Regions from separate parts of the Mesorhizobium sp. B2-5-3 genome, predicted to be linked through region 2. Evidence: predicted binding sites of a transcription regulator. Region 2 holds the regulator's gene; each other region holds the start of a gene.
What was found. The regulator LexA, encoded in region 2, represses DNA repair genes until DNA is damaged. The targets are predictions, from matches to a motif close to TGTTCNNNNTGTGTTCNG.

Region 1 (9,725 bases), on a different contig from region 2:
ATGCCATCAGCGCGATCAGAGTGGTGTCGAGCGGCTTGCCTTCAAGCGTCTTCACATTGCCGCTGCGCGACAGATACTTGCCGCCATGCTTGTGGACGAGGTCGTGCACCGATGCGGCGTAGGCCGGCATCCACTGCGGGTTCTTCACCTTGATGTCTGCAATGACGTATGTGGTCATGGTCTTCTCCCTGTTACGGCGCACAGGGGAGATCCCCGCGGCCGGTCAAAGGGCTCGCATGGCAGGGCCGGCGCCGGCCAGTCCGCGATCTGTACCGGGCCGGTACAGTTTCCGTACTGGCCGCTTCCTTCATGAAGGCCTAATGTTCAGCCCAGTTTCGAGGGAGGACGTCGGATCATGGCCCAGCACGGATACAAGCAGTTCTGCCCGCTATCGATGGCCGCCGAGGTGCTGTGCACCCGCTGGACGATGGTGCTGATGCGCGAATTGGTGGCGGGTTCGACCCGTTTCAACGACCTGCGCCGCGGCGTCCCCAAAATGTCGCCCAGCCTTCTGTCGCAACGGCTGAAGGAGCTCGAGCTCGCCGGGATCGTCGAGCGCAAGGAGGTGCCGGGCGAGAAGGGCATCTCCGAATACCGGCTGACGGAGGCCGGCCGGGATTTGCGCCCCGTCGTCGAGGCGATGGGCTTTTGGGGACAGAAATGGGTCGAGTCCCGGCTGTCCCTCAAGAACCTCGATCCGTCGCTGCTGATGTGGGACATGCGGCGCAATCTGAACCCCTCGCCGCTGCCCGACGGGCGCACCGTGATACAATTCCTGTACCAGGAGCTGCCGGCGTCCAAACGGTCGTGGTGGCTGATCGTCGAAAAGCATGGCGAGGTCGATCTGTGCTGGTACGATCCGGGCTTCGATATCGACCTCTACGTCTCGACCGACCTGCACACGATGACGGCGATCTGGATGGGATTGATCACCGTCGAGAAGGCCGGCGCGAAGGTCGCCTTGACCGGAGATCAGCACATCGCAAGGAAGATGCAGACCTGGCTCGGCCTCAGCCCGTTCGCGGTCGAGCCCAAACGGGCGGCGTAGAAACGAGGGCTCGGGGAACAGCGATCGGGCACCGGGTGCGGCGGCTTTCGCCTTTCGCGACAGGTTGAATGTGTGAGTGAATAACCTTCAACGGGATGTGGGTGCTTCGATAGGGTAGTGCTTATCCTCATAAGCGTCGATCAAGGTCGCGAGAACATCAAACCGGTAATCGCCAAGAGAGCCGATTTCCGGCTCGTTCTCGAAATATTGGATGATTTCGGCAATCGCCCGATCGTAATCGGCCTCGGTCTTAAGGGGTCGAATGTTTTCCATCACACCTTCTCCGGATCAATCTTGTCATATCCTTTGTGTGTCCCGACGAATACGCTCGCGTCCACCTCTCAATTGGCAGGAAACGGGTGGCGACGCGGGTCGTCTGCGGCTTCAATGCCGGCCATGTTCATCACCCTTGCCAAGGATCTCAAACCCGCGCCGCTGCCGGTCGCCGACGATCCGCGCTGGACGCAAGTCGTGGCGCGCGACAAATCGGCCGATGGCAGCTTCTGGTATTCGGTGGCGACGACCGGCGTCTATTGCCGGCCCTCCTGCCCGTCGCGGCGCGCCAACCCGAAGAACGTGCAGCTCCACGACACGCTGGACGAGGCCAGGGCGACCGGCTTTCGCGCCTGCCGGCGCTGCAATCCCGACGGACCTTCGCTCGAGGCCTGCAACGCCGCGATGGTGGCCGAGGCCTGCCGCAGGATCGAACAGAGCGAGGAGGAACCGTCGCTCGGTGAACTGGCCGCCGCCGCCGGCCGCAGCGCCGGCTATTTCCACCGCACCTTCAAGGCCGTCACCGGCCTGACGCCAAAGGACTACGCGGCCGCCCGGCGCGCCGAAAGGGTGCGCCGGCGCCTGGAAGACGGCGCCAGCGTGACAGCGGCGATCTACGATGCCGGCTTCAATTCGAGCGGACGCTTCTATGAGAAGTCGGCCGGCATGCTCGGCATGACGCCGACGCGCTACCGCGCCGGCGGCGCCAGCGAGGAGATCCGCTTCGCCGTCGGCGAATGCTCGCTCGGCGCCATCCTTGTCGCGTCGAGCAGGAAGGGCGTCGCCGCGATCCTGCTCGGCGACGACCCGGACGCGCTGGTGCGCGACCTGCAGGACCGTTTCCCCAAGGCGCGCCTGATCGGCGCCGACCGCGATTATGAGGCGCTCGTCGCCCGCGTCGTCGGTTTCGTCGAGGCTCCAAGGCTTGGTCTCGACCTGCCGCTCGACCTGCGCGGCACCGCGTTCCGGCAGCGCGTCTGGCAGGCCCTGCGGGACATCCCGGCCGGCCGCACCGTCTCCTATGCCGAGATAGCAGGGCGCATCGGCGCGCCGAAGGCGACCCGCGCCGTTGCCGGCGCCTGCGCCGCCAACGCGCTCGCGGTCGCCATTCCCTGCCACCGCGTGATCCGCAAGGACGGCGCCCTGTCCGGCTACGCCTGGGGCGCGGAGCGCAAGCGCGCGCTGCTCGGCCGCGAGGCCTGAGGAGGAGCGGCAATGGGCGCGATGGCAAGGTCTTCCACCACCGATGCGGACATTGGGATCCCCCATCGCGGCGCCGTCAGACGCGCCAAAGATGCGCGGTCGCTGGTGATGGCTGCGCTCGGGGAGCTTGTCGAGAGCGGCAAGGCCGAGTGGAGCCGTGGCGCGACCGGCGAGATCGAACTGCGGCTGTTATCAGGCGAGGTTTTTTTGCTTGGCGAGGTTGCTGTCATTCGTATCGCATAAATCAGCGCTCTACGGCGCCCCCCTCTGTCCTGCCGGACATCTCCCCCACTTGGGGGGAGATTGGCTGTCACAACCGCCTTCGCCAATCTACGACGTTGCAGGAATGAGTGGGGCGCCGAAATTGCCAATCTCCCCCCTCGTGGGGGAGATGTCCGGCAGGACAGAGGGGGGCGCCGTAGGGTACTTACCTCCGCACCGTTCCGGAAATTGAATTTGAAAGCAAGCATCGGAGTGAGGAACGGAAGGCACGCGGCTAGGGTTCAGGCACACAGAAGGAGTGAAGCAATGAACCTCATGCAAACCCACACGCCGGCGACAGCCTCCGGCGCCGACACCATCACCTACGCCATCGCCCAATCCGCGATCGGCAAAATCCTCGCCGCGCGCGGTTCCCTCGGCGTCTGCGCCATCCTGATCGACTCCGACGCCGAGGCGCTGGCGCAGGATCTCGCCAGCCGCTTCCCCGGCAGGATGCTGGTCGAGGACGAGACCGCCTTGCAAGGCGATCTTGCGGCGATAACGCGTTTCATCGAAACGCCCGCCGCCGGCCTGGACCTGCCGCTCGACATCAGCCACGGCACGCCGTTCCAGCAAAAAGTTTGGGGCGAGCTTCGCAGCATCCGCCGCGGCGCAACCATCACCTACGCCGCCCTTGCCCAGCGTCTCGGCCAACAGAACGGCGCCCGCGCCGTGGCGACGGCCTGCGCCGCTAACGCGATCGCGCTCGGCATTCCCTGCCACCGCGTCGTCCGCGCCGACGGCACGCCCTCCGGCTACCGCTGGGGCACTGAGCGCAAGCACGCTTTGCTCGACAAAGAGGCCGCAATATGAACGCCCATGCCAAGGTTGCGGCATCGGTGGTGAAAGCCGCCGAGGAACGCGTTGCCGCTTACGACTGGCCAGCCCTAGCCGCCGAACTCGACGGCTTCGGCTGTGCGGTGATGGAAAAGCTGCTCACGCCGCAGGAGTGCCGACAACTCGCCGGGCTCTATCCGCATGAAGAACATTTCCGCAGCCATATCCACATGGCCAGGCACGGCTTCGGCAAGGGCGAATACCGCTATTTCCGCTACCCCTTGCCAGACCTGATCGGCGGGCTGCGCACGGCGCTCTATCCCAGGCTCGCCGAGGTCGCCAACCGGTGGAACGAACGCATGGGCATCGCCACGCGCTATCCCGAAACGCATGCCGCCTTTCTCAAGCAGTGCCACGCCGCCGGCCAGGTCAGGCCGACGCCACTTCTGCTGCAATATGTGCCCGGCGACTTCAACTGCCTGCACCAGGACCTCTATGGCGACCTCGCTTTTCCGGTGCAGGTGGCGGTTCTGCTTTCAGAACCCGGCGAGGATTTCACCGGCGGCGAGTTCGCCCTGACCGAACAGCGGCCGCGCATGCAGAGCCGGGTGGAAGTGGTGCCCTTGCGCCAGGGCGATGCCGTCTCCTTCGCCGTCCACAATCGGCCGGTGCAGGGCACCAAGGGCAATTACCGCGTCAATCTGCGCCACGGCGTCAGCCGCCTGCGCTCGGGCATGCGGCACACGGTGGGCATCATTTTTCATGATGCGAAGTGAATTGGTGAGGCCAAGGTGTTGACCAAGAGTACATCGAGGCGCGTGTTCCCTTCGCCCCTGGGGCTAAGGCACAACCGCGCTTGGTGCTGCATCGCCGACTGCCATGCCCAAGCTCAACGGCAGGCATGATATCAGTGCAATGCCTTTCGATTAGCCGGCCGGCGCGTAGCGGCTCACCACCATGCCGCTCGCATAGGATTTCGAGCCGAGCAGCCGCAGCCTGCCGAACCCGCCTTGGTCGAAGATGCGGCGGCCGGCGCCCAGCACGGCCGGGTTGATGAACAGCTGGAACTCGTCGACCAGCCTGGCCGCGATCAGCGCCGAGGCGAAGCCGGCGCCGCCGAACACCGCGATGTCGCCGCCCTCACCCCTCTTCAGCAAGTCGACCTCCCGCGGCAGGTCGCCGCTGACCACTGTCGTGCCCTCCCATCGCGAGGCCTTGAGCCTGTCGCTCGGCACCACCTTCCTCGCCTCGACGATGCGCTGGGCGAAAGCATAGAACGGGTCGCGCGGATATCTCTTCGCCGCATTGCCCCAATGGGTAAGGTAGCCTTCCTCGGCCATCTTGCGGCTCAAGAGGATGGTATCGATGCCGGCGAAGACGGCGTTGAAGTCCCGCTTCAGCTCCTCGTCCCAGGCGCTGTCGTCGCCCCATTCCCAGAGCTGCCAGCGATGATCCCCGGCGGCGCCGACAAAACCGTCGACCGACATCTGCATCTGGAGGATCAGCTTTTTCATTATGGTTCTCCCAGTCAAGGGCCGAGCGGCTCGTTTTACCCGTCCGGCCGGCACGGTTGCCGATGGTTTACATTTGGAACTATTGACCTGAGATGAAAATGATGTCAATAGTAAAGCGATTTAAAAATGGAACCATACACATGTCGACACGGGACCGGTCTGGCTGCCCCATCAACCTGTCGCTCGAACTGCTCGGCGACCGCTGGACGCTGCTCATCATCCGCGACCTGGTCTTCGCCGGAAAAAAGCACTTTCGCGAATTCCTGCAATCCGATGAGGGCATTTCCTCGCGTACGCTGGCCGAGCGCCTCCAGACATTGCAGGACGAAGGCATCCTCACCCGCAGCGGTGATCCCACGCATGGGCTGAAGGCGATCTATCGCCTGACCGAGGCCGGCATCGACCTTTTGCCCGTGCTGGCCACGCTCGGCGCCTGGGGCAGCAAGCACCGCAAGGCCGACGATGATCTGGCAAGGATCGCCGATAAGCTCGCTGCCGACGGCGAGCCGGCGCTGGAGCGCCTCAAGCAGGCGCTGCGGGCGGAGCATCTCGGTTGATGGATGTCGCCAAGGTGGCCTCGGGGACAACGACCCGCACAGGCAACGCGCGTTAGAAAGTGCGTCACGGCCCTCTGTTCGGAATAGCGCAAAAACAAGCAATTGGAACGGTTGCGTGATGCATTGCAGCACGCCGGCGACGAGCTATGGCGTGCGCAATATGTCGGCGCCCGCCTGCTCATCGAACAGCACGGCGCAGCCGCACTGCAGCGCGACTTCACTCAGCGCATTCGCGACTGTTTCGTCGGCCGAGACGAAATCGCCGGTCAGCACCCGCAATTCCTCCACGGCCTTGGCCATCGAAACCAGCCGCCCCGCGGCGCGGTCGGTCGAGCAGGCGTTGACGACGCAAACCAGATCGATCATTTCAAAGTTGCCCATGCCAGCCTCCGCACGCGGCGCCCTTCGGCCGTCAACGCGATTGTGAGCGACAATGTTCCGGCGGATCGCGACCTAGCTTGACAGCGAGCAATGTTTGTTCTCTTTATGTTCCATACTCTACAACGTCGCGAGGAACCGGGGATGGAGCCCACCATCCTGCATGCCGATCTCGACGCTTTCTACGCCTCGGTCGAGCAGCTTCTCGACCCGTCGCTGCGCGGCAAGCCGATCGCGGTCGGCGGCGGCGTCGTGCTCGCCGCCTCCTACGAAGCCCGCGCCTTCGGCGTGCGCGGCGGCATGCCGGGGCGCAAGGCGCGCGAGCTCTGCCCGCAGTTGATTTTCGTCGGCGGAAATTTCCGCGACTACCAGCGGCTCGGCGACGCCGCGATGAAGGTGCTCGACGATTTCACGCCGCTGGTCGAGCGCATCTCCATCGACGAGGCCTTCGCCGATGTCGCCGGTTGCACGCATCTGTTCGGCCAGCCGCGGGAGATCGCCTCGACCATTCGCCGCCGCGTGCGAAGCGAACTCGGCCTGCCGATCTCGATCGGCGTGGCGCGCACCAAGCACCTGGCCAAGATCGCCTCGCAGGTGGCCAAGCCCGATGGGCTGGTGGTGGTCGAGCCCGGCACCGAGATCGCCTTCCTGCATGACCTGCCGGTCTCCCTGATGTGGGGCGTCGGCCCGGCGACCAGCGCGCGGCTGGCCGAGATCGGCGTCCAGACAATCGGCGAACTGGCCAGGACGCACAGCGGCGCGCTGGCGCGGCTGCTCGGCCCTGCCGCCGGCGAAAAGCTTGCCGCCTTGTCGGGGAACCGCGATCCGCGCAAATTGGAAACACGTCGCCGCGCCCATTCGGCCGGTGCCCAGTCGGCGCTTGGCCGCAAGCCGGCACTGGAATGCGTCTACATACCCGTCCTGCTGCATCTGGCCGACCGGGTCGCCAGCCGGCTGCGCGCCAAGGCGCGCCCCGGCCGCACGGTGACGGTGCGCGTGCGCTTCGCCGACCTCAGCGCCGTCACCCGCTCGATCACGCTCGACCAGCCGATCTCGGCGACGGTGATGCTGGCCGAGATCGCGACAGACCTGGTCCGGGGCGTGCTTGCCGATCATCCGCATGACAGGACGATTTCGCTGCTGGCGATCTCGGTCTCGCATCTGGAGGAAAGTGCCGAATTGCAGTTCGAACTGCCGCTCGGCCTCGCCGACGAAAAGCGCCGCCCCGGCACCAGGAAGGGCCTCGCACGCTTCGGCGCCGACCGCGCCATCGACAAGATCCGCGAGCGTTTCGGCAAACAGGCCGTCGGCTACGGCACCGTGGCGCTGGAGGCGGCCCGCTCGGTGCCCGACGAGTTCAGGGAATTGGCGCAGAAGGAATTGTAAGCGGGAATGGCTGTCTGCGCTTCCCGAATGGCGCACACCAGTTGGCTTCAGAGCCGCATCGTGCCGAAGACCCGATCCCAGAACAGCGACGTCACGCCGAAATTGACGTTTTCGTCGACATGATGATGCAGCGCGTGGCGGCGCTTCAGCGTGTAGAGATAGCTCGGATGAGTGGGATGCCAGTGATGGATCACATGGTGGATGCTGACGTACCATAGGTAGCCCAGCATCAGCCCGCAGCTCGCCGCGCTGGCGACCGCGAAATCCGAGACCATCCATACGGGAAAGAACGCGACAAGCGCATGCACGCCGAGGCTGAGCCAGGTCGGCGTGCCCACCGGACTGCGCTCCTCGACATGATGGCGGGCGTGCAGATCCCTGATCCAGGGAATGTGGTGAAGGACGAAGCGGTGCATGACGTATTCGATCAGCGTCCACAGACACAGGCACGCCAGCGCCGTCGCCAGCCAGCCTGGCGCGCTCTCTTCGCCGGCCTCGATAAGCCCGGCCACAGCCAGCAGGGCGATCGCCAGGGGGTAAACCACGAAGTCGCTGTAGTATCCAATGAGACCGAGTTCCATCGGAGCAAGCCTTCAACGCCGAAGAAGCGACAGATTGCCGAATGCGCGGGCGGGGAGCAACGCGGATGCGCCTGACATAGCGTCGCAATCACCTCGCGCAAGGTCGGCGGCAACGATTTGGAAGCAGAGTCAACCGGCTGCTGCCCTCGAAACCAGCCTCGCAACGAGCTGAAAAATGGCGGAACTCAGCGCGGCCCGAATGGACGGCCAACTCTTGATCGCCATCAACCGCGCGGCACCGTCGACGTGGCCGCGATGGCGTACTTCACATTGGATGGCACACCCTCACCCAAACCTCGCCGCCGTCCACGCCCCATCAGCCGCGTTCGACTCCACCGCCGCGGCGACGAACTTCACGCCGCGCGCGCCGTCGACCACATCGGGCACCTGCGCCGCCCGGGCCGCATCGACAGCAGCGCCCGAACGATGCGCGCGGATGATGTCGGCGGCGTCGCGGTAGAAATTGGCGAAGGCCTCGATATAGCCTTCGGGATGGGCGGCCGGCATGCGTGACACGCGCCGGCTTTGCTCGGTCGAGCCATGGCCGCCGCGCACGAGCGTGCGGGTTTCCTCGCCATATCTGGAGAAGCGCAGTTCCTCGGGCCGCGTGCCCGACCATTCAAGCCCCGCCTTGTCGCCATAGATGCGCACGGAGAGATCATTATAGTGGCCGGGCGACGTCTGGCTGGCCAGGATCGTGCCGCGTGCCCCGCCCGCCCAGCGCACCAGCACATGCGCGTTATCATCGAGCCGCCGTCCCGGCACGGCGGTGAACAGGTCGGCCGACACCGTCTCGGCCTCGCGGCCGCTGATGAAACTCGCCAGATTGAAGGCATGCACGCCGATATCGGCCAGCACCGCCGACTGGCCGGCGCGCGCCGGGTCGGTGCGCCATTCCGCCTGTTTCTGGCCGTCGGCATCGATCGGCCTGGTCAGCCAGTCCTGGATATAGGCGCCGTGCACGGAGACGATGCGGCCGAGTTCGCCCGCCGCCACCATCTCGCGCGCCTGGCGCACCATGGCGTAGCCGGTGTTGTTGAGGGTCACGACGAAGCGGCGATTTTTCTCCCGCGTCAGCGCCACCAGGGCTTGCGCCTCGCCCAGCGTCGTCGACAGCGGCTTGTCGCAGATCACATCGATGCCGGCTTCCAGAAAGGCTGTCGCGACCGGCGCGTGCAGGTGGTTGGGCGTGACGATGACGACCGCCTCGATGCCATCCGGGCGCGCCGCCTCCGCCTTTGCCATCATGCGGTAATCGGCATAGCTGCGCTCCGGCGCGATGCCGATCTCGGCGGCCGAGGCGGCGGCGTTCCCGGGGTCGGACGACAGCGCTCCGGCCACCAGCGCGATCTGGTCGTCGAGCCGCATGGCGAGGCGATGCACCGCGCCGATGAAAGCGCCCTGCCCGCCTCCCACCATGCCGACGCGCAAACGCTTGCCCGCCGATCCGTCCGATGTCGCATAGACCATATTTGTCTCCTCCGATTTAAGGATGTTAAGCCAGCACCCACCGTCGAGTTCTGTAGCGCCCCCCTCTGTCCTGCCGGACATCTCCCCCACAAGGGGGGAGATCGGATGTCACGCCGGCTTTCGCCAAATTGCCAGCGTTGCATGAAAGGCGTCGCGGTCGACGCCGCCAATCTCCCCACCTGTGGGGGAGATGTCCGGCAGGACAGAGGGGGGCGCCATAGGGTGCTATGTTGAATGCATCGAACTTCTTCGCTGCAGAACAGCTACCACCCTCGAA
Region 2 (9,725 bases):
TTCGACTATCCCGAACGGCTCAATGCCGGCGTCGAACTGACCGACAGGCTGGTCGAGAAAGGGTTGGGCGACCACACCGCGCTGATCGGCAACGGCCGCCGCCGCACCTACAAGGAATTATCCGACTGGACGAACAGGCTGGCGCATGCGCTGGTCGAGAATTACGGCGTCAAGCCAGGCAACCGGGTGCTGATCCGCTCGGCCAACAACCCCGCAATGGTGGCCTGCTGGCTGGCCGCCGCCAAGGTCGGCGCCGTCGTGGTCAACACGATGCCGATGCTGCGCGCCGGCGAACTCGCCAAGATCGTCGACAAGGCCGAAATCACCACAGCGCTGTGCGACACCAGGCTGATGGACGAGATGACCGCCTGCGCCAAGGACAGCGCGTTCCTCAAGCAGGTCATCGGCTTCGACGGCACCGCCAACCACGACGCCGAACTCGATCGCGCCGCCCTCGACAAGCCCGTGACGTTTACCGCGGTGCAGACCGGGCGTGACGACGTCGCCCTGCTCGGCTTCACCTCAGGCACGACAGGCGTGCCGAAGGCGACGATGCATTTTCACCGCGACCTCCTGATCATCGCCGACGCCTACGCCCGCGAGATCCTGCAGGTGACGCCTGACGACATCTTCGTCGGCTCGCCGCCCCTGGCCTTCACCTTTGGCCTTGGCGGGCTCGCCATCTTCCCGCTGCGTTTCGGCGCCGCGGCGACGCTGCTGGAACAGGCAACGCCGCCCAACATGGTCCACATCATCGAAACCTACAAAGCGACGATCTCCTTCACCGCGCCCACCGCCTATCGCGCAATGCTCAAGGCCATGGACGAAGGGGCCGATTTATCGTCGCTGCGCGTCGCCGTTTCGGCCGGCGAGACCTTGCCCGCGCCGGTCTTCGAGGAATGGACTGAGAAAACCGGAAAGCCGATCCTTGACGGCATCGGCGCCACGGAAATGCTGCATATTTTCATCTCCAACCGCTTTGATGACATGAAGCCTGCCTCCACCGGCAAGGCCGTTGGCGGCTATCAGGCGCGCGTCGTCGACGACGAAATGCGCGAAGTGCCGCGCGGCACCGCGGGCAGGCTCGCGGTGCGGGGACCGACCGGCTGCCGCTACATGGCCGATGCCAGGCAGAGCGACTATGTCCGCGACGGGTGGAACCTCACCGGCGACACGTTCTGGCAGGACGAGGACGGTTTTTTCCACTTCGCAGCGCGCTCCGACGACATGATCGTCAGTGCCGGCTACAACATCGCCGGCCCAGAGGTCGAAGCGGCGCTGCTGGCGCATGCCGATGTCGCCGAATGCGCGGTGGTCGGCGCCGAGGATGCCGAGCGCGGCCAGATCGTCGAGGCTCATGTGGTGCTCGTGAAAGGCGTGGCGCCAGACGCAATGACCGTCAAGCGTCTGCAGGATCACGTCAAGGCCACGATCGCGCCCTACAAATATCCGCGCTCGGTAAAATTCATCGCCGCTTTGCCCAAGACGCAGACCGGCAAGATCCAGCGCTTCCGGCTGCGCGCGGAGAAGATCAATTGAGCAAGCCCTACGACCCGTCCGCCGAGGGCGCGGAAATGTCGTTCAAGGAGCGCATGTCCTACAGCGACTATCTGCATCTGGAAAAGGTGCTCGAGGCGCAGGAGCCGCTTTCGTCAGCCCATGACGAGATGCTGTTCATCATCCAGCACCAGACATCGGAACTCTGGATGAAGCTCGCGCTGCACGAAATCGGCGCCGCAATCCGCTCCATCCGCGCCGACCGTCTCGAACCGAGCTTCAAGATGCTTTCGCGCGTCGCCCGCATCTTCGAGCAGCTCAACAATGCCTGGGACGTGCTGCGCACGATGACGCCCAGCGAATACACCGAGTTCCGCGACGCGCTTGGCCAGTCCTCGGGCTTCCAGTCGTGGCAGTACCGTGCCATCGAGTTCATGGCCGGCAACCGCAATCTCGCAATGCTCGGACCGCACAAGCACCGGCCGGACCTCAGCGAGAAACTGGAGGCGATCCTGGCGCAACCGTCGCTCTACGACGAGGCGCTGCTGCTGCTCGCCCGTAACGGCTTCGACATCGGTGCCGACGCAAGGCGTACGGACTGGCGCGAAACGCGGACCGAGAACGAAGAGGTCCTTGTCGCCTGGCAGATCATCTACCGCGACCCGCAGCGCTACTGGATGTTCTACGAACTCGCCGAGAAGCTGGTCGATTTCGAGGATTATTTCCGCCGTTGGCGCTTCAACCACGTCACCACGGTCGAGCGCATCATCGGTATGAAGCGCGGCACCGGCGGCACATCGGGCGCGTCCTACCTGAAGAAGATGCTGGAGGTGGAGTTGTTCCCGGAGCTGTGGAAGGTCCGCACCCGGCTCTGACGTAGCTTTGCCGACTGCATATCGTTATCCCGAACCCACTGCGCTTTTCTGAGCGACAGGCTCTTAAGTCACCGCCGCCTTGACGGCGAAACGCGCCTCCTGCCACGCGTCCGTGCGCAAAATGTCTTCCAGCACCTCGACAGCCTGCCAGACATCGACATAGCCGACATAAAGCGGCGTAAAGCCGAAGCGAATCGTGGATGGCGCGCGGAAATCGCCGATCACGCCGCGCTCGATCAAGGCCCGCATCACCTGATAGCCATGCGGGTGGAGGAACGAAACCTGGCTGCCGCGCTCATTGCCATCGCGCGGGCTTTCGAGTTCGAGGCCGTAGGCGCCGCATTTTGCCTCGACCAGTTGGATGAACAGATCGGTCAACGCCATGCTCTTCCTGCGCACCTCTGCCATGTCGACGTCGTTCCAGACATCGAGCGCCCCTTTGAGCGCGCGCATCGACAGCACAGGCTGCGTGCCGCAGAGAAACCGGCGGATGCCTGTGCCGACAGCAAAACCCTGTTCGAAGGCGAATGGCCGCGCATGGCCCCACCAGCCGCTGAGCGGCTGGCGGACATCGCCATGGTGGCGCTCGGCCGCGTAGATGAAGGCCGGGGCACCCGGGCCGCCATTGAGATATTTGTAGGTGCAGCCAACGGCGAAATCGGCATTCGAACGGTCGAGCTCGACGGGCAAGGCGCCGGCGGTATGGCAGAGATCCCAGACAATCAGCGCGCCGGCATCATGTGCCGTCCGCGTCAGCGCGGCCACGTCGCGCAACTGCCCGGATTTGTAGTTGACGTGGTTGACCAGGATGACCGCGACCCGCTCGTCGATCAGTTCTTCTATGGTCGGCGCATCGACACCCTCGAGCCGCAGCACCGTGCCCGGCCGCGTCGAGGCAACGCCTTCGGCCATATAGAGATCGGTCGGAAAGCTGTCCCCCTCGGCGACGATGACTGACCTGTCCGGCCGCATCCCGAGTGCCGCATGCAGCACCTTGTAGATGTTGATCGAGGTGGTATCGCAGACCACCGTCTGGCCGGCGGCGGCCCCGATCAGGCGCCCGAGTTGGTCGCCGAGTTCGACCGGCATGTCGAACCAGCCGGCGGTGTTCCAGGCGCGGATGAGATCCTGCGCCCACTCCTGCGTGGCGGCCTTCTGCAGCTCGCCGAACACGGCGGGCGAAGCGGCGCCCAGCGAATTGCCGTCGAGATAGATCACCCCCTGGGGCAAGGTGAAGCGGTCACGCATGGCACGCAGCGGATCCGCGGTGTCCATTGCCTCGATCGCTGCGAGATCGGGAATTTTGCTCATGGTCGCGATGTTCCTCGGTGAGAAGAGCGCCCTGGAAACGGGCCGGCTGTTTTGCCGCCCGGGCAAGGGCTGGCCGCATAGACGCGCAAGAACAGGGTGAACGCCCGGTTCGATCTTTGCTCGATTTCCGCCCGAGGCAGTTCCTCGAGCACCCCAACGATCCGGCGAACCTGGAGATCGCCGATCAAAAGACTGATGTAGATGTCGGCGGCTTCGGCAGGATCGTCACAGGCGATCAGGCCGGCCCGACTTGCGGTTCGAAGCAGGTCGCCAACAAGCGGCATTATGGTATTGCGGCCGAATTGCGCGATCGATTGGCCAAGCGTGCCTGTATCGTTGACGTCGCCGGCCGCGGCGCGATTGAGCGCCACCGCCTTGTCGCCCGTCACGAGGGTCAGCAGGACTGGCCCGAGCAAGTTCAGGGTTTCGAGCGGATCGCGCGCCTGGTGAAGGGCGTCCTCCAGCAGCTTCCTTGCCTCTCCCGCATTGGCTTCGATCAAGGATCGAAACAGGGTCTGCTTGTTGCCGTACCAGTTGTAGAGGGTTTCGTTCGAGGCCGATGCCCGCTTGGCGATAGCAAGCAGGGAGGCGCTCTTGTAGCCGGTTTCCCGGAGCACCGCATAGGCGGCCTCCTCTATCCGTTCGCGTCGCGCGGCCTGCTTCGGCGTGATCATTGGTGTTCCTCTTCGAAAACCGTACATTATTATACGGTTTCGTCAAGCGAACGGGAAGCAAGGAGCGAGCGAACGCAGCCCATCGCGACCAGTGGTGGTGTCTGGCCGTTTTCCGGCGGAAGTTGGCATTTTGGTTTCGTTTCGTTCACGAGCCGCAGGGGTTTCTAATCCGCCCAAACGCACCCCGCACCTGCCGGTCACCCAGCTTGCAGGCTTGTGCCAAGAGTGGAGACCGGTCGGGCCACAGGCCATTAACCAAAATAGTTTCAAAGGGCCCGGGAGCGCATTGACGACGGACCGCGCTGGCAGGATGCTGGCTGCGGGAGGGCATTTCGTTTCCGTCGCCTTAAGAAATTCATTAAACTTTAAATGGTTGCGGAACACAACTGGAACAGATAGTGTTTGTTCTGGGTTTGTTTTCTGATTCTGGTTCCAGACCCTTCGTGCAATGCCTTTGGGGGCCGCCATGCTCACGCGCAAGCAACATGAACTCTTGATGTTCATCCATGAACGGCTGAAGGAAAGCGGCATTCCGCCGTCCTTCGACGAGATGAAGGAAGCGCTGGACCTCGCCTCCAAGTCGGGAATTCATCGGCTGATCACGGCGTTGGAGGAGCGCGGCTTCATTCGCCGCCTGCCCAACCGGGCGCGCGCGCTGGAGGTGCTGCGCCTGCCGGACTCGATCGCGCCGGGTCTTAACGCGGCAAAGAAGTTCTCCCCGAGCGTCATCCAGGGCAGCCTCGGACAGGGCAGCAGCCCTAGCCGGCAGATCAAGCCGGCGACGTCTTCGCGTCTGCCCGCTGCCGGCAATGACGACGATGCGGTTTCAGCGGTGTCGATCCCGGTCATGGGTCGCATCGCAGCGGGTGTGCCGATCGACGCCATCCAGCATCAGACGCATTCCATTTCAGTGCCGCCTGACATGATCATGGGCGGCGAACACTATGCGCTGGAGGTCAAGGGCGATTCGATGATCGAGGCCGGCATTTTCGACGGCGACACGGTCATCATCCGCAATGCCGACACCGCAAGTCCCGGCGAGATCATCGTGGCCCTGGTGGACGAGGAGGAAGCAACGCTGAAGCGCTTCCGCCGAAAGGGTGCTTCGATTGCGCTCGAGGCTGCCAATCCGGCCTATGAAACACGTATTTTCGGACCGGACAGGGTCAAGGTGCAAGGCAAGCTGGTCGGCCTGATCAGGCGCTACTGAGCGGGGTCGGCGGTGGGCTTTTCGGGTTTACGGTAAGGCGGCAGTCCCCTTGCCTCGCGTGAGAATTTCCGCTGTTCGTGCCAAGGCCGATATGGCCTGTCGACGGCAAAGCTGACCCGTGCCGGTGCCGTCGCCGATTGCTGGTCGAAGAAGACGGCGGCACTTCCCTTACGAGCGAGCTGCCGCTTGGTGATGACGAGAACCAGCGGATTGTGGCAGGGATCGTAGCCTGCGGGGTCGTTGATGACGATCAGATCCGCATAGGAGCAGGCCCTCCAGGCGTCCTTGCGATCCTCCACCTGCGCGATGATCGCCCCCGAGGTATGCCGGGCCATGCACAGGCCCGTGAAGCAATAGAAAGGCGCTCCCGCCGGAAGTTGCGCGGGATCGAAGATGTCGAACTGTCGGTCTCCGCTGTCGAACAGTTCCGGCGCAACGATGGTTTCGGACTTCAGCGCGCGTTTCCAATTATCGACGGTGAATTCGTTCGGGCGCGCCCGGTTGATCGCGAGCTCGCCGCCGCCGATCGGCAACGCCACCAGGCGGGCATCCTCCGAAATCAGCACGTCCGGCGTGCGCGTGTCCGAGACGGTCAACAGGCCGGCGAGCGCGAAGGGAAGTGCCGCCAGCCGCAGCCATGTCGTGGCCATCGTCGCGATGACCAGGGCGATCGCCACCAGAAGGACGGATTGCTGCGAAATCAACCCGACCGCGTCGACCGGCGAGCGTTGCGAGATCCATCCTGATATGGCGATCATCGCGGTCAGTCCCTTCCCCATCAGATAAAGGGATGGTCCATCGAACCCGAACGGCATCAGCAGCGCGCTGGCAACCGCAAGGAACATCACGACCGAAACGATCGGCATGACGGCAAGATTGGCGAACAGGCTGAGCGGCGACACGCGCTGGAAATGCCAGATGGCGAAAAGCGCCGTGGCGCTTCCCGCGATAATCGAGGTCATCGCGAGCCCACCTGTCGCCAGCAGCAATTTTCGCGTCAGGAGGCCGGGCAAGGTCCGTTGCGGCGGCGGGGTCCGCGCTTTGTCGGCTTTGCGATCCGACCAGCCGGCATAGGCGCCCACCAGGGCCGCGGTGGCGGCGAACGACATCTGGAAGCTCGGCCCTACCACCTCGTGCGGCGACACCACGATGACGGCGATCGCCGAAATAGCCAGATTGCGCATGGTGAGTGCCGCCCGATCGAACAGAACGGCGATCAGCATCACCGCCAGCATGATGAAGCTGCGTTCGGCGGCGACAACGACGCCCGAAATGACGAGATAGGCGGCGATCGAGAAAAGTGCCGCCGCGGCCGCGTATTTCTTGACCGGCCGGCGGGAGGAAAAATTCGGAAACAGCGCGAAGCCGCCACGCAGCAGACCCATGACGGTGCCGGCGACCAGCGCCATGTGCAGCCCGGAAATTGAGATGATGTGGTAGATGCCGGTGCGTCGCATCGCTTCGTTGATCTCGTCGGGAATCCCGGCGCGCACACCCACGATCAGCGCCGCGGCGATCTCGCCCTCGGCACCGCCGATGCTGCCCCTGATATGGTCGGCAATGCTTTCGCGAGCACTCTCGATGGCGGCTGAAAGGGCGGCCCACAGCGGCCTGTCATCGGCTGAGACGATTTTGGGGTTGCCGAGAAAGAAGCCGCTGGCGCCTATGCCGGCGAAGTAGCTGTCGAAGGAAAAGTCGTAGCTGTCCGGCCGCACCGGTCCGGTCGGCGGCAACAGCCTGGCATAGCCGGTCACGAGCGAACCGGCCGTCACTTCAGCCGGCACCTTGCGTGCCGAAAGGCGAACGCGCTCGGGCGCGTAGCGTAGTTTCGGCCGCGCGGTCGATGTCACATCGATGGTCAGCCGGATGCGGCCGGTCTCCATCTGGTCGACCGAAACGACGCGGCCGGTGATTTGCGTGGAGATCTCCGAGCCCAGCATCCGCGTTCCCGCCCGCCACGTCTCGACTTTGCCGGCGAGCATGCCGAGCGCGCACAACAGCGCCGCCATGAAGCACAGATGCGTTTTCGGCCATGAGCGTGAAACGAGCGCGCACAGCGACATCAGGATCGCGACCGCGACAGGCTTGGCAAAGCCCGGCTCCGCCGCCAACGAAAAATACGCAATCGATCCGCATGCCAGGAACACCGGGACGAGCAGGAAGCCTATGCCCCGATCGAGTTCGAGCTCGGACGCTCTGGCCACGCCGTTGCGCAGACGAGGCCATGAAGCACGGCCGAACTCACGGCGCAGACGCACGGCCGCGCCGGCTGCGGGAATGCCGGGCGGCGTGGAAACATCCGCCGGCGGCGACTTGCCCGGCTGCTGTAGGGGCGGCAACGCCAGCGGCAATGAGGCGGGCGCGGGCATGGCAAAAAGAGAGCGTTCGCTGACGCCGGCAACGACGTCCTCGCCTTCCTCCGCGCCCCGGCCCGCTCCAGCCATCGGGTCTGCCCCTTGCGCCCTCGACACCCTATGCTACATGAACGCGCGACGCGCGAAAGTGCGTGTGATCCGCACCCCGCTCCAGACGTTTCCCGAGAGTTGTATGTCCGACAAGGTTGTCACCCGTTTTGCCCCCTCGCCCACCGGCTACCTGCACATCGGCGGCGCGCGTACGGCGCTCTTCAACTGGCTCTACGCCAAGCACACCGGCGGTACGATGCTGCTGCGCATCGAGGACACCGACCGCGAGCGCTCCACCGATGCGGCGACAGCAGCCATTCTCGAAGGACTGACTTGGCTCGGCCTCACCTGGGACGGCGACGCCGTCTCGCAGTTCGAGCGCGCGCCGCGCCATCGCGAGGTGGCCGAGGAGCTGGTGCGCATGGGCAAGGCTTACTACAGCTACGAGACCCCTGCCGAGCTTGAGGCAATGCGCGACGCGGCGCGGGTCAAGGGCCTGCCGCCGCGCTATGACGGAAGCTGGCGTGACCGCGACCCTTCGCAGGCGCCTCCTGGCGTCAAGGGCGCGATCCGCATCAAGGCGCCGACCAAAGGCGAGACGGTGGTGCATGACCGTGTCCAGGGCGACGTGCGCTTTCCCAACAAGGATCTGGACGACTTCATCATCCTGCGCTCGGACGGCAATCCGACCTACATGCATGCCGTCGTCGTTGACGACCACGACATGGGCGTCACCCACATCATCCGTGGCGACGACCACCTGACCAATGCCGCCCGCCAGACCGTGATCTACAACGCCATGGGCTGGGATGTGCCTTCAATGTCGCACATACCGCTGATCCACGGCGCCGACGGCGCCAAGCTGTCGAAGCGGCACGGCGCGCTGGGCGTGGAGGCCTACCGCGCCATGGGCTACCTGCCCGAAGCGCTGTTGAACTATCTGGCTCGGCTCGGCTGGAGCCACGGCGACGACGAGATCATGTCGATCCAGGACATGATCGCCTGGTTCGATATCGGCGATGTGAACAAGGGCGCCGCCCGCTTCGATTTCGCCAAGCTGGAGGCGCTAAACGGCGTCCACATGCGCCGCATGGGCGATGCCGAGCTGTTCGACATCTTCATCGCCACCTTGCCCTATCTCGAGGGCGGCCCGGCAATGGCCGCACGCCTCGACGACCGGAACAGGGCACAGTTGCTGGCAGCGTTGCCGGGGCTGAAGGAGCGCGCCAAGACGCTGGTCGAGCTTGTCGATGGCGCCGCCTTCCTGTTTGCCGCGCGGCCACTGCCGATCGACGAGAAGGCAGCCCTGCTGCTCAATGACGATGCGCGCAAGGTCCTGCGTGGCGCTCACGACGCCCTCGAGGCGGTTTCAGGCGACTGGACGGCGGCCTCGACTGAAGCCGCGATCCGCGACTATGCGACGGCCGGCGGCTACAAGCTCGGCGCCGTCGCCCAGCCCTTGCGCGCCGCCTTGACCGGCAAGAGCACCTCGCCCGGCGTCTTCGACGTTCTAGCCGTGCTTGGTCGCGAGGAGAGCCTGGCGCGCATCGCGGATCAAATCGATTAGGAGCAATCTGGCCCAAGAAGATTGGCATTGAAAGGCGCGTTTCGCAGTGCAACATTGAGCCTTGGCCCAATCTGGCACGCACTTCCTAAAATGCGGTCGCGAATACGCGCATTCGGTGACTTCGACGTGTCGCTTTGCAGAATTTGCCTTTGCCGGCATGAGGAAACAAGAAGGAGTTTGCAATGA
Region 3 (9,725 bases), on a different contig from region 2:
GCGGCGCGGGCATTGGCCTCGGCAACATCTTCGGCAGCTATCTCTCGGGCGCGCTGCGCAACCCGTCGGCCGCCGATGGCCAGTTCGGCCGTCTGATCTTCGGCTTCGCCGTGACCGAAGCTCTGGGCATCTTCTCGCTTCTCATCGCGCTGCTGGCCCTGTTCGGCTGAGCCCCTGTTTGGCTGAGCCGCCATTTGGCTAAGCTATGGGAAGATTGGACAGGCCGGCCGCGAGAGCGGCGGGTCTGATATCAGGGGATAGTCCATGTTCGTGACATCTGCCTTTGCGCAAGAGTCCGCGCCTGCCACCGAGGCTGGCCACGCTGCGACGGAAGGCGACACGCATTCCGGCACCAGCGTGCCTGCCGAAGCTCATGGCATGTTTCCGCCATTCGATCCGGCGACGTTTCCGTCGCAGCTTCTTTGGCTGGCGATCACGTTCGGGCTCTTCTACCTCTTCCTGAAGAGGGTGGTGGTGCCGCGCGTCGGCGGCATCATCGATGTCCGCAACGACCGTATCAGCCAGGATCTCGATCAGGCCGCGAAGCTGAAGGGCGAGGCCGACGCCGCCGTTGCTGCTTACGAGCAGGAGCTGGCGGAAGCCAAGAAGAACGCCAACGCCATCGGCCAGCAGGCCAATGACGCGGCCAAGGCGGAAGCCGAGACCGCGCGCAAGAAGATCGAGGCCGCGCTCGACGAGAAGCTCGGCGAGGCCGAGGCGCGCATTTCTTCCATCAAGGCCAACGCCATGAAGGAAGTCGGCAGCATCGCCGAGGACACTGCCTCGGCGATCGTCGAGGCGTTGGTCGGCGGCAAGGCCAGCAAGGCCGAGATCGCGGCCGCGGTCAAATCCGTGGCCGGGTGAGGAGCGCATCATGGACGCCACATCTCTTGCAACGCTCTGGGCCACGATCGCCCTGGTCATCTTTTTGGGCATCGCCATCTACATCAAGGTGCCCCGCCTGATCGCCAAGGCGCTCGATGCCCGCGCCGCCAGGATCAGCAGCGAGCTTGACGAGGCGCGCAGGCTGCGCGAGGAGGCCCAGCAGCTGCTTGGCCAATACCAGCGCAAGCGCAAGGAAGCCGAGCAGGAGGCCGCAGACATCGTCGCCGCGGCCAAGCGCGAAGCCGAACTGCTCGCCGCCGAGGCGCACAAGAAGACCGAGGACTACGTCGCGCGGCGCACCGCTCTTGCCGAACAGAAGATCGGCCAGGCCGAGCGCGAGGCGATCGGCGAAGTGCGCGCCAGCGCCGTCGACATTGCCGTCGAAGCCGCTCGCACGCTGCTCGCCGGCAAGATCGACGCCAAGGCCGGCGCGGATTTGTTCAAATCCGCGCTCCAGGATGTGAAGGCGAAGCTGAACTGAGCCTTGACCGACGCAGAACAATCAAAAGCCGCCTGGGCAACCTGGCGGCTTTTTTGTTGGAGCAGTGCGCAGAAGCTGCCAATCTCCCCCCTCGTGGGGGAGATGCCCGGCAGGGCAGAGGGGGGCGCTGTCCCGCCAGCCTGTCAGACAATCCCTCAGACAATCCCTGCGCTGCCTTGCGACTTCTGCGTGAGTAGAAGTAGTTCTGGAAGGTAGCGATCTTTCGCGCCCCCCTCTGTCCTGCCGGACATCTCCCCCACGAGGGGGGAGATCAGCTATATCGCTGCCGGCTCACTCCAGCCCGGCGAAGCTCTCTTCTTCCACCACCTCGGCACCTTCAAGCCTGAATGGCGCGAACGACACGCGGTGCAGCCGCGCCACCGGCCCGTGCGTCTCGATCGCGGTGCGATGGCGGACCGTGGCATAGCCCATATGCACTTCGAAGCCGTAGTGCTGGTGATGGCTGCCGCAGCCGCACATCATGCGGTCGCGCATCACCTTGGCGACGATCGAGGCGGCGGCGATGGATTGCGAGCGCTGGTCGCCCTTGATCAGCGCGCGCCCCGTGCAAGGCAGGCCCGGCGGCACGTCGCGCCCATCGGCAAGCGCGAGCTTCGGCTGCACCGGCAGGCCGGCGACCGCACGGCGCATCGCCTCCAGGCTCGCCTTGAGGATGTTGCTGCCGTCAATGCCCTCGGCGCTGACCGAGGCCATCGACACGCCGAGCGCGGAGCCGATGATGCGCACGAACAGCGCCTCGCGTTGCAAATGGCTGAGCCGTTTGGAATCGTCGAGGCCGTCGGGGATGTTGGCAGGGTCGAGCACGACCGCAGCCGCCACCACCGGTCCGGCCAGCGGGCCGCGTCCGGCCTCGTCCATCCCCGCGACCGGCCACAGGCCTTCGGCCATCGCCTTCGTCTCGAAGGAGAAATCGGGTTTCTCGACGATTTCGAAGAGAGGCGGAGAATCAGAACGCGCGCGAGCCATGTTGCGGCGAGGTTCGCATCGGCTCTGATTCTCCGCAAGTCCCTCCGGGTCGGGTGGGGCGCCGGACCGGGAGGGCACCGTCTGCAGGCCGGGGCAGGCCGGACGGGATTTTTCGCCACGGCGGCAAACAGCCGCGGTCGTTCAAAGCAGCATCAACTGCTCCTGGTCCTTGCCGGCGGCGACGAACTGGTCGGTCCGCAGCGTGCGCCGCTCGGCATTGAGACCGAGCCGCTTGGCGGTGATTTCGAAGCGCCGGCCGATCTGCCAGGCGTAAGGACCCGCGCCCTTCATGCGCTTGCCCCATTCCGAATCGTAATCCTTGCCCTCGCGCATCGAGCGGATCAGCGACATCACATGGCGATAGCGGTCGGGATAGTGGCGCAGCAGCCAGTCCTTGAAGATCGGGCTGACCTCGAGCGGCAGACGCAGCACGACATAGCCCGCCTCGCGTGCGCCGGCATGGTGCGCCGAATCGAGGATGCGTTCCATCTCCTGGTCGGTCAGCCCGGGGATGATCGGCGCCACCATGACCGAAGCAGGGATGCCGGCATCCGCAAGCTGCCTGATCGCCTCCAGCCGCTTGGCCGGCGTCGAGGCGCGTGGCTCCATGGTGCGCGCCAGCATGCGGTCGAGCGTCGTCACCGACAACGCCACCTTGGCGAGGCCCCGTTCAGCCATGCGTGACAAGATGTCGATATCGCGCGTCACCAAGGCGGATTTGGTGACGATGCCGACCGGGTGGCCGCGCGCCTCCAGCACTTCGAGGATCTCGCGCATGATCCGATACTGCTTCTCGATCGGCTGGTAGGGATCGGTATTGGTGCCGATGGCGATGGTTCGCGGCTGGTAACCGTCCTTCGACAGTTCCTTGTCGAGCAGGCGCGCCGCGTCGGGCTTGGCGAACAGTTTGGATTCGAAATCCAGCCCCGGCGACAGGCCCATGAAACTGTGCGTCGGCCGCGCAAAGCAATAGACGCAGCCATGCTCGCAGCCGCGATAGGGATTGATCGAGCGGTCGAAGGAGATGTCGGGCGATTCATTGCGGGTGATTATGGTACGCGGCTTCTCGACCTGCACCTCGGTCTTGAAGGGAGGCAGTTCCTCCAGCGAGTTCCAGCCATCGTCGAAGACATGCCGGCTGACCGGCTCGAACCGGCCGGACGGGTTGATGCCTGCCGACCGGCCGCGGTTGCGGTCCGGACGCACGCGCATGCCGCTCTGCTCGATCATCGCGTTGGCCATTTCGGCTCGTCCTGCTCCGAAGGCGGCAATGTCGGCGCGCATGATCGGTTCCATCTTCGCCCGCTCCCAGGGACTGTCCATGTTGTTTCGAATCGCTCTGTTCATGAATTTAATCCTATTTGCCGAACGAGAACAAAGCAAGAACTTTCTATGGTGCGCCGCAAAAACTGGCGCTGCGTTCCGCTTTCCGCTATTCGGCAAATGATGCTCACCGTTCTCATAGAGACCCACAATGACGAGGAGGGCCTCGCTCGCACCTTGGCGACGCTGATCGGCGGCGCCGTGGAGGGCGTGGTTCGCGAGGTCATCGTCTGCGACGCCGGTTCCACCGACCAGACCCATCGCGTCGCCGAGCATGCCGGGTGCCAGTATGCGACCGACGGCGTCGCGGCGGCCATCCGGCACGCGAAGGGCGATTGGCTGTTGCTGCTGGAACCGGGCGCGCGGCTGGTCGACGGATGGATCGGCGAGGTCGTTGCGCATACAGCGAGGCAAACCATGGCGGCGCGGTTTTCACGCACACGCGCCGGCCGCGCGCCATTCCTGGCCCGTATCTTCTCGGGAAACCGTGCCTTGGCCGACGGGCTGCTGATCAGCAAGCGCCAGGCCACATCCTTGTCGAAAAGAGCCGGCAGCGCCGAGGCTCTCGCTCGCGGCCTGGCGACCAAGCGGCTGGATGCCGAAATCTGGGCCGCTCCGGCAAAACAAGAGCACCGCCCGTCCAAATGATTTTGCAGCTGCTCTGTCTACGTGCGTTGCACATGTGACGCGCAGCCAGTTTCCGATCACGCGGGTGCCGGCGCGCAGGCCGCGGCTGATGATGGAAGTGGTTTCGGTGTCTCGCGGTCCTCGCGCCGGCGCTTCCACGGCGAGCCGGTCATTCGCTAAAACGCATCTCGACAGGCATCCAGCGAAGACGACGTCTGGCTTGACGCTGTGCCTTGCTTTCCGCGTCGTAGTCGACCGGGATCGGTTCCTGACTGAACGACCTTTGATCGTCCAGGGCGTTGATGATGACGATTGCCCTGGCATCGTCCTCTCCGGCGATTGCGGCGGTATAGACACCGCATTCACCGCAGATAAGGTAGTCGGCCGTCCCCAATCCAAAACGGTATTTCTTCAATCGCTGGATGTCCTTGACTGAGATGACCAGTCTGCCGTCCGGATCGGCGACGGCGCGCGAGCCATGCTTCGTACAGAACGAGCACTGGCAGGCGCGAACCTCGATTTTCGATGGATCGAGCTCGGTTGAAAATCGAAGGCGTATGTTGCCGCAATGGCACCCGCCATTATGCACTGTCATCGCGTCCGCCCGTCTTCAACGGCGATGGCCGCCGCCGCGAGACGATACGTCCTGCCGCATCCGGTTTGGAATGGTCTTTCGAAGGCGAAGGCGGTGTTCTGCCTGGCAAACGCGGCGTGAAACCAGCGCCTTGCCTCGGCTTTCACGGAGCCGACATGCCGCGCCGCAGGTGCTCGTCCAGGCGCGGCATGATCTCGACGAAGTTGCAGGGCATGTGCCGGTAGTCGAGCTGCGCCTTCAAGATGCCGTCCCAGGCATCCTTGCAGGCGCCGGGCGAGCCCGGCAGCACGAAGACGAAGGTGGCGTTGACGACGCCGCCGGTCGCCCGGCTCTGGATCGTGGAGGTGCCGATCTTGTCGTAGGAAATGCGGTGGAACACCTCGGAAAAACCATCCATGCGCTTTTCGAAGATCGGCTCCAGCGCGTCCGGCGTCACGTCGCGCCCGGTGAAGCCGGTGCCGCCGGTGGTGATGACCACATCGATCCCATCATCCTTCGACCAGCCGAGCACCTTGTTGCGGATCTTGTCTCCATCGTCGGTGACAATGTCGCGGGCGGCGAGGATGTGGCCGGCATCCGCGATGCGATCGGCCAGCGTCTGGCCGGACCTGTCGTCGGCAAGGCTGCGCGTGTCGGAAACGGTCAGCACCGCGATGCGGACCGGAATGAAGGAACGGCTCTCGTCAGTCCTGGCCATGGGCATCTGCCTCCGCCGTCATGCTGCGCGTCGCGGCGACGAACCAGTCGGGTTGCCGGGCGCGGATGTCCGCGGCCGCGCGCTTGGCGACATTGCCGGTCTCGAACAGGCCGAAGCACGTGGCGCCGGAACCCGACATGCGGGCACAACCGGCCCCGGCCTTGTTCAGCACCGAAAGTGCCTTGCCGATGGCGGGCTCGATGGCGCGGGCCGCCGGCTCGAGATCGTTGCGCGTTATCTCCAGCCAGTTGCGCAGGCCGTGGAAGTCAACCACATGCGGCAGCGGCGGCAGCGCATCATTGTCGCGCCGCGACAGCGCGTTGAATACGTCGGCGGTCGAGACCGCCTTGCCGGGATTGACCAGCACCAGTCCGAGCGCCGAGAAATCAGGCACGATCGACAGCTCCTCGCCGATGCCGCGTGCAATCAGCGGCCTGGCTGCCAGACACATGGGAATATCGGCGCCAAGCGAAAGCCCGATCCGCGCCAGCGCGACATCGTCGATGTCGAGTTGCCAGCTTGCCGCAAGCCCGCGCAGAACTGCTGCCGCATCGCTCGACCCGCCGCCGACGCCGGAAGCGACGGGCAGGTTCTTTTCGAGCTTGATGGCGACCGGCGGCGTGCCGCGAGGACCGGCTGCCTGCCGCAGCGCGTCACGCGCCCTGAGCACCAGATTGCTGCCGTCGACGGGAACATCCGGAGCGTAGCGGCCGGACACGCTGAAATCGTCTCGCTCGGCAAGCGCGATCTCGATCCTGTCGCCAAAGCGCGTGAACACCGCCAGGCTTTCGATCAGATGATACCCGTCATCGCGCCTGCCGGTGACATGCAGAGCGAGGTTTATCTTGGCGGGCGCCGGCCATATCCGGACGCGCTGGCCGGATTCCAGGCTCTCGATTGCGAGTGAAATGAGGATCAGTCCTTGGCCAGCCGGTACTCGCCGGTCTTCGGATCCTTCACCAGCGTCCCCATCGCGCCGTTTGCCGTCTGCTTTTCGGTGCGCCGCACCTTGGCGGTTACACGCTCGGCCTCGCGGATGAAGGTGCGGTAGCCAAAATAAGCGGCGATCCCGACGACGGCGAAGAAAATGATCTGCGGCATATCAAAACTCCTCCCACGCTGGGCCGGCGAAGGGCGGCCGGTCGGGTCGGTTGGCGCATGTCGTCCAAAGGCGGTTTCTGGAGAAAAACGACATGCATGGAACTTCGAGGTTCATGCTAGACGGTTTTGCCGGGTTTTCAAAGCCCGAAGCGCGCCCACAAAGCGCGCTCTTGCGCCGCATCGATCACGCCCCCGGTGGCAGCGGCGGCAATATCGGGCGCCGAAAATCCCTTGCTCGAGCCGAACAGCCCGAAGCGGCCGAACAAACCGCGCGGCGCCGAGATCAGCTTGAGTTGGGTTTTCGCCCCGAACCGCGTCTTGAGCACGGATCGCATGTCGCCGAGCGCATCGACAAGCCCAAGCTCCAGGCCGCGCTTGCCGGTCCAGAACAGGCCCGTGAACAGGTCGGGATCGTCCTTGAGCTTCGTGCCGCGCCGCTCCTTGACCAGATCGATGAAGGTTTCGTGCACTTCGAGCTGCAGCGCCTTCAGCCGTTCGATGTCTTCCTTTTTCTCGGGCTTGAACGGATCGAGCACCGACTTGTTCTGCCCTGCCGTGTGGACGCGGCGCTCGACGCCGATCTTCTTCATCAGCTCCGGGAAGCCGAACGAAGCCGAGACCACGCCGATCGAGCCGACGATGGACGATGGATCGGCGAAAATCTCGTCGCCGGCGACCGCGATCATGTAGCCGCCCGAGGCAGCGACGTCCTCGACGAAGACCAGCACCTTTCTGTTCTTCTCGATCGCCAGGTCGCGGATACGCTTGAAGATCAGCCGCGACTGCACCGGCGAGCCGCCGGGCGAATTGATGGAGATGGCGATCGCAGGCGCGTCGAAGGAAAACGCCTTTTCGATCAGCCCGGCGGTGGAGGCAAGCGACAGGCTGGGACGGAACGGGCCGCCGCCCGCCAGGATGGTGCCGTGCAACCGGATAACCGGAATGGTGACGACCGTGGAACGCCAGGATTTCGGCAGCAGGCGGTTGAAAAGGCGTTTCACTGAGGTCGATCTCCGCTCGATGGGTTGCCAGCATGTAGGAATTTCAAGGCCAACGGCAATGCCGCGGCCATCGCGGCCAGGTTGTGTTCAATCTCCGAACAGGGAGGCGAGGCCGTTGTTGATCATCTCCGTCCGTTCCGACGGGCCGTCGCCCGTCTGCGCGTGAAGCATCAAAGGCGGCCGGATGGCGAGTTTGCCGCGCGCCCCGAGCGTTGCCCTGACGATGATGCGGATCGCCGCGGCATCGGGGCGGGGATGCACGGCCAGCATCTCGGCGTCGCCGAAACGGCCCGCGATCGCATCGAGAAGCGAACCGAGTTGCTCGGGCCGCGCGATGATGGCAAGCCCGCCGCGCGGCCTGACCACCGCTGCGGCACTGCGGATCCAGCCCTCTAACAGCCCGTCCTCCATGACATGCGCTTCCTTTCTCAAGCGCTCGGGCGTGGCGCGGTCCTGCGCGGCGTTGAAGGGCGGATTCATGATGACGAAATCGAAATCATTGTCGCCGAGGCCGGCCGCCGTCCTGGCGCGGCCCGAAAGCGCGACATTGGCGACGAGCACCGAAGCGCGGTCGACGAGGTGAGCGTTGCCGGGATGCGCGAGCGTGGCCGCGGCGAAAGCCGCCATTTCCGGCGCGCGTTCGACCAGCACGGCCCGGGCCGTCGGGCAGCGCGCCAGAACGGCAAGTGCCGCGGCACCGGCGCCGGCGCCGAAATCGGCGAGACGCCCGCCGAAGGAGGACGGCACGGCAGCCGCCAGCATCATGGCGTCCATGCCGGCGCGATGGCCGCCATGCTTGGGCTGCACCAGCCAGAACCGGCCGCGATGGAAGGCATCGACCGTGTGGGCTGGCGTGTCCGGGGCGAGAGCGGCTGGCGCGGCGGACATTATTTTTGGCGGATCTCGTTGGCGATGCCGGCATCCGTCAGGATGCGCCGCGCCGCGTCGGCCTTGTCGGCGTCGACCATGACGCGCCGCGGCAGGATGCCGAGCGAGCCGTCGAGCACGCTCATATTCTGGTCGGCCACGAAGCAGCCGATGCCGGCATCGCGCATCAGCGATTCGACGAAGGAGATGATGACCGCGTCGTTGGTGCGAATGAGCTCTATCATCGGACGAAACTCTCAGTTTGCCGCGTTCATGTAAACGCATGCGAGGCCCGAAACCAGAGAAGCCGCGCCAATTCGCCACTTGCCGTGGCCGCGTTCGCCGCCCTAGAGTCCGTAACGGAACTAAGGGTGCCGTCGCACGCGTTACATCAGACGGGAGAGTTTGTCGTGGGTGTCGTTCTCAACATCGAAAACGGAAAGCGGGAACCCGCCTCCATCAAGGATCTGATCGACCTGACGGCGGCCGACATGGGGCGCGTCAACGATTTGATCCTGTCGAAGGCCGGATCCGATGTCGAGATGATCCCGGAGGTCGCCAACCACTTGATCTCGTCGGGCGGCAAGCGGCTCAGGCCAATGCTGACGCTCGCCGCCGCACAGATGTTCGGCTATGCCGGCGAGGGCCACGTCAAGCTCGCCACATCGGTCGAGTTCATGCACACGGCGACGCTGCTCCACGACGACGTCGTCGACGAGAGCGGCATGCGACGCGGCAAGAAGACGGCCCGCATGATCTGGGGCAACCAGGCTAGCGTGCTGGTCGGCGACTTCCTGCTTGGCCAGGCATTCCGCATGATGGTCGATGTCGGTTCGCTGGAGGCGCTCGACATCCTGTCGAGCGCGGCCTCGATCATCGCCGAGGGCGAGGTCATGCAGCTTGCCGCCGCCAAGAACCTGGAGACCACCGAGGACGAGCATTTCGCCGTCATCAAGGCCAAGACCGCGGCCTTGTTCTCGGCTGCCGCCGAGGTCGGCCCCGTCATCGCCCAGGCGACGCGCAACGACCGCGCCGCCTTGCGCTCCTACGGCATGAATCTCGGGCTCGCCTTCCAGCTGATCGACGATGCGCTGGACTATGGCGGCACCAGCAAGGATCTGGGCAAGAATGTCGGCGACGATTTTCGCGAGGGCAAGGTGA

Region 1: the regulator LexA is predicted to act here: its motif matches at 6,110-6,127, upstream of dinB (DNA polymerase IV).
Region 3: the regulator LexA is predicted to act here: its motif matches at 3,724-3,741, upstream of FJ867_RS19775 (PA0069 family radical SAM protein).

Annotation. Positions count from the first base shown of each region.
Region 1 covers NZ_VFUS01000006.1:135,747-145,471, forward strand. Annotated here, with positions in the region: gene FJ867_RS15830 (DUF1330 domain-containing protein) at 1-178, opposite strand, end outside; gene FJ867_RS15835 (helix-turn-helix domain-containing protein) at 356-1,048, shown strand; gene FJ867_RS15840 (transcriptional regulator) at 1,136-1,321, opposite strand; gene ada (bifunctional DNA-binding transcriptional regulator/O6-methylguanine-DNA methyltransferase Ada) at 1,445-2,524, shown strand; gene FJ867_RS15850 (hypothetical protein) at 2,537-2,767, shown strand; gene FJ867_RS15860 (methylated-DNA--[protein]-cysteine S-methyltransferase) at 3,053-3,598, shown strand; gene FJ867_RS15865 (2OG-Fe(II) oxygenase) at 3,595-4,338, shown strand; gene FJ867_RS15870 (dihydrofolate reductase family protein) at 4,489-5,076, opposite strand; gene FJ867_RS15875 (helix-turn-helix domain-containing protein) at 5,217-5,633, shown strand; gene FJ867_RS15880 (hypothetical protein) at 5,778-6,014, opposite strand; gene dinB (DNA polymerase IV) at 6,156-7,397, shown strand; gene FJ867_RS15890 (sterol desaturase family protein) at 7,445-7,978, opposite strand; gene FJ867_RS15895 (Gfo/Idh/MocA family oxidoreductase) at 8,264-9,448, opposite strand.
Region 2 covers NZ_VFUS01000011.1:51,005-60,729, reverse strand. Annotated here, with positions in the region: gene FJ867_RS22990 (AMP-binding protein) at 1-1,539, shown strand, start outside; gene kynA (tryptophan 2,3-dioxygenase) at 1,536-2,372, shown strand; gene kynU (kynureninase) at 2,436-3,683, opposite strand; gene FJ867_RS22975 (TetR/AcrR family transcriptional regulator C-terminal domain-containing protein) at 3,680-4,357, opposite strand; gene lexA (transcriptional repressor LexA) at 4,824-5,567, shown strand; gene FJ867_RS22965 (ComEC/Rec2 family competence protein) at 5,561-8,011, opposite strand; gene gltX (glutamate--tRNA ligase) at 8,115-9,539, shown strand; gene gltA (citrate synthase) at 9,722-9,725, shown strand, end outside.
Region 3 covers NZ_VFUS01000008.1:71,437-81,161, reverse strand. Annotated here, with positions in the region: gene FJ867_RS19795 (F0F1 ATP synthase subunit C) at 1-170, shown strand, start outside; gene FJ867_RS19790 (F0F1 ATP synthase subunit B) at 265-864, shown strand; gene FJ867_RS19785 (F0F1 ATP synthase subunit B) at 875-1,366, shown strand; gene FJ867_RS19780 (ribonuclease HII) at 1,658-2,353, opposite strand; gene FJ867_RS19775 (PA0069 family radical SAM protein) at 2,495-3,649, opposite strand; gene FJ867_RS19770 (glycosyltransferase) at 3,800-4,324, shown strand; gene FJ867_RS19765 (hypothetical protein) at 4,473-4,718, opposite strand; gene moaB (molybdenum cofactor biosynthesis protein B) at 5,041-5,595, opposite strand; gene FJ867_RS19755 (4-(cytidine 5'-diphospho)-2-C-methyl-D-erythritol kinase) at 5,582-6,484, opposite strand; gene FJ867_RS19750 (hypothetical protein) at 6,511-6,696, opposite strand; gene FJ867_RS19745 (S49 family peptidase) at 6,834-7,697, opposite strand; gene FJ867_RS19740 (methyltransferase) at 7,785-8,585, opposite strand; gene FJ867_RS19735 (DUF2007 domain-containing protein) at 8,585-8,809, opposite strand; gene FJ867_RS19730 (polyprenyl synthetase family protein) at 8,975-9,725, shown strand, end outside.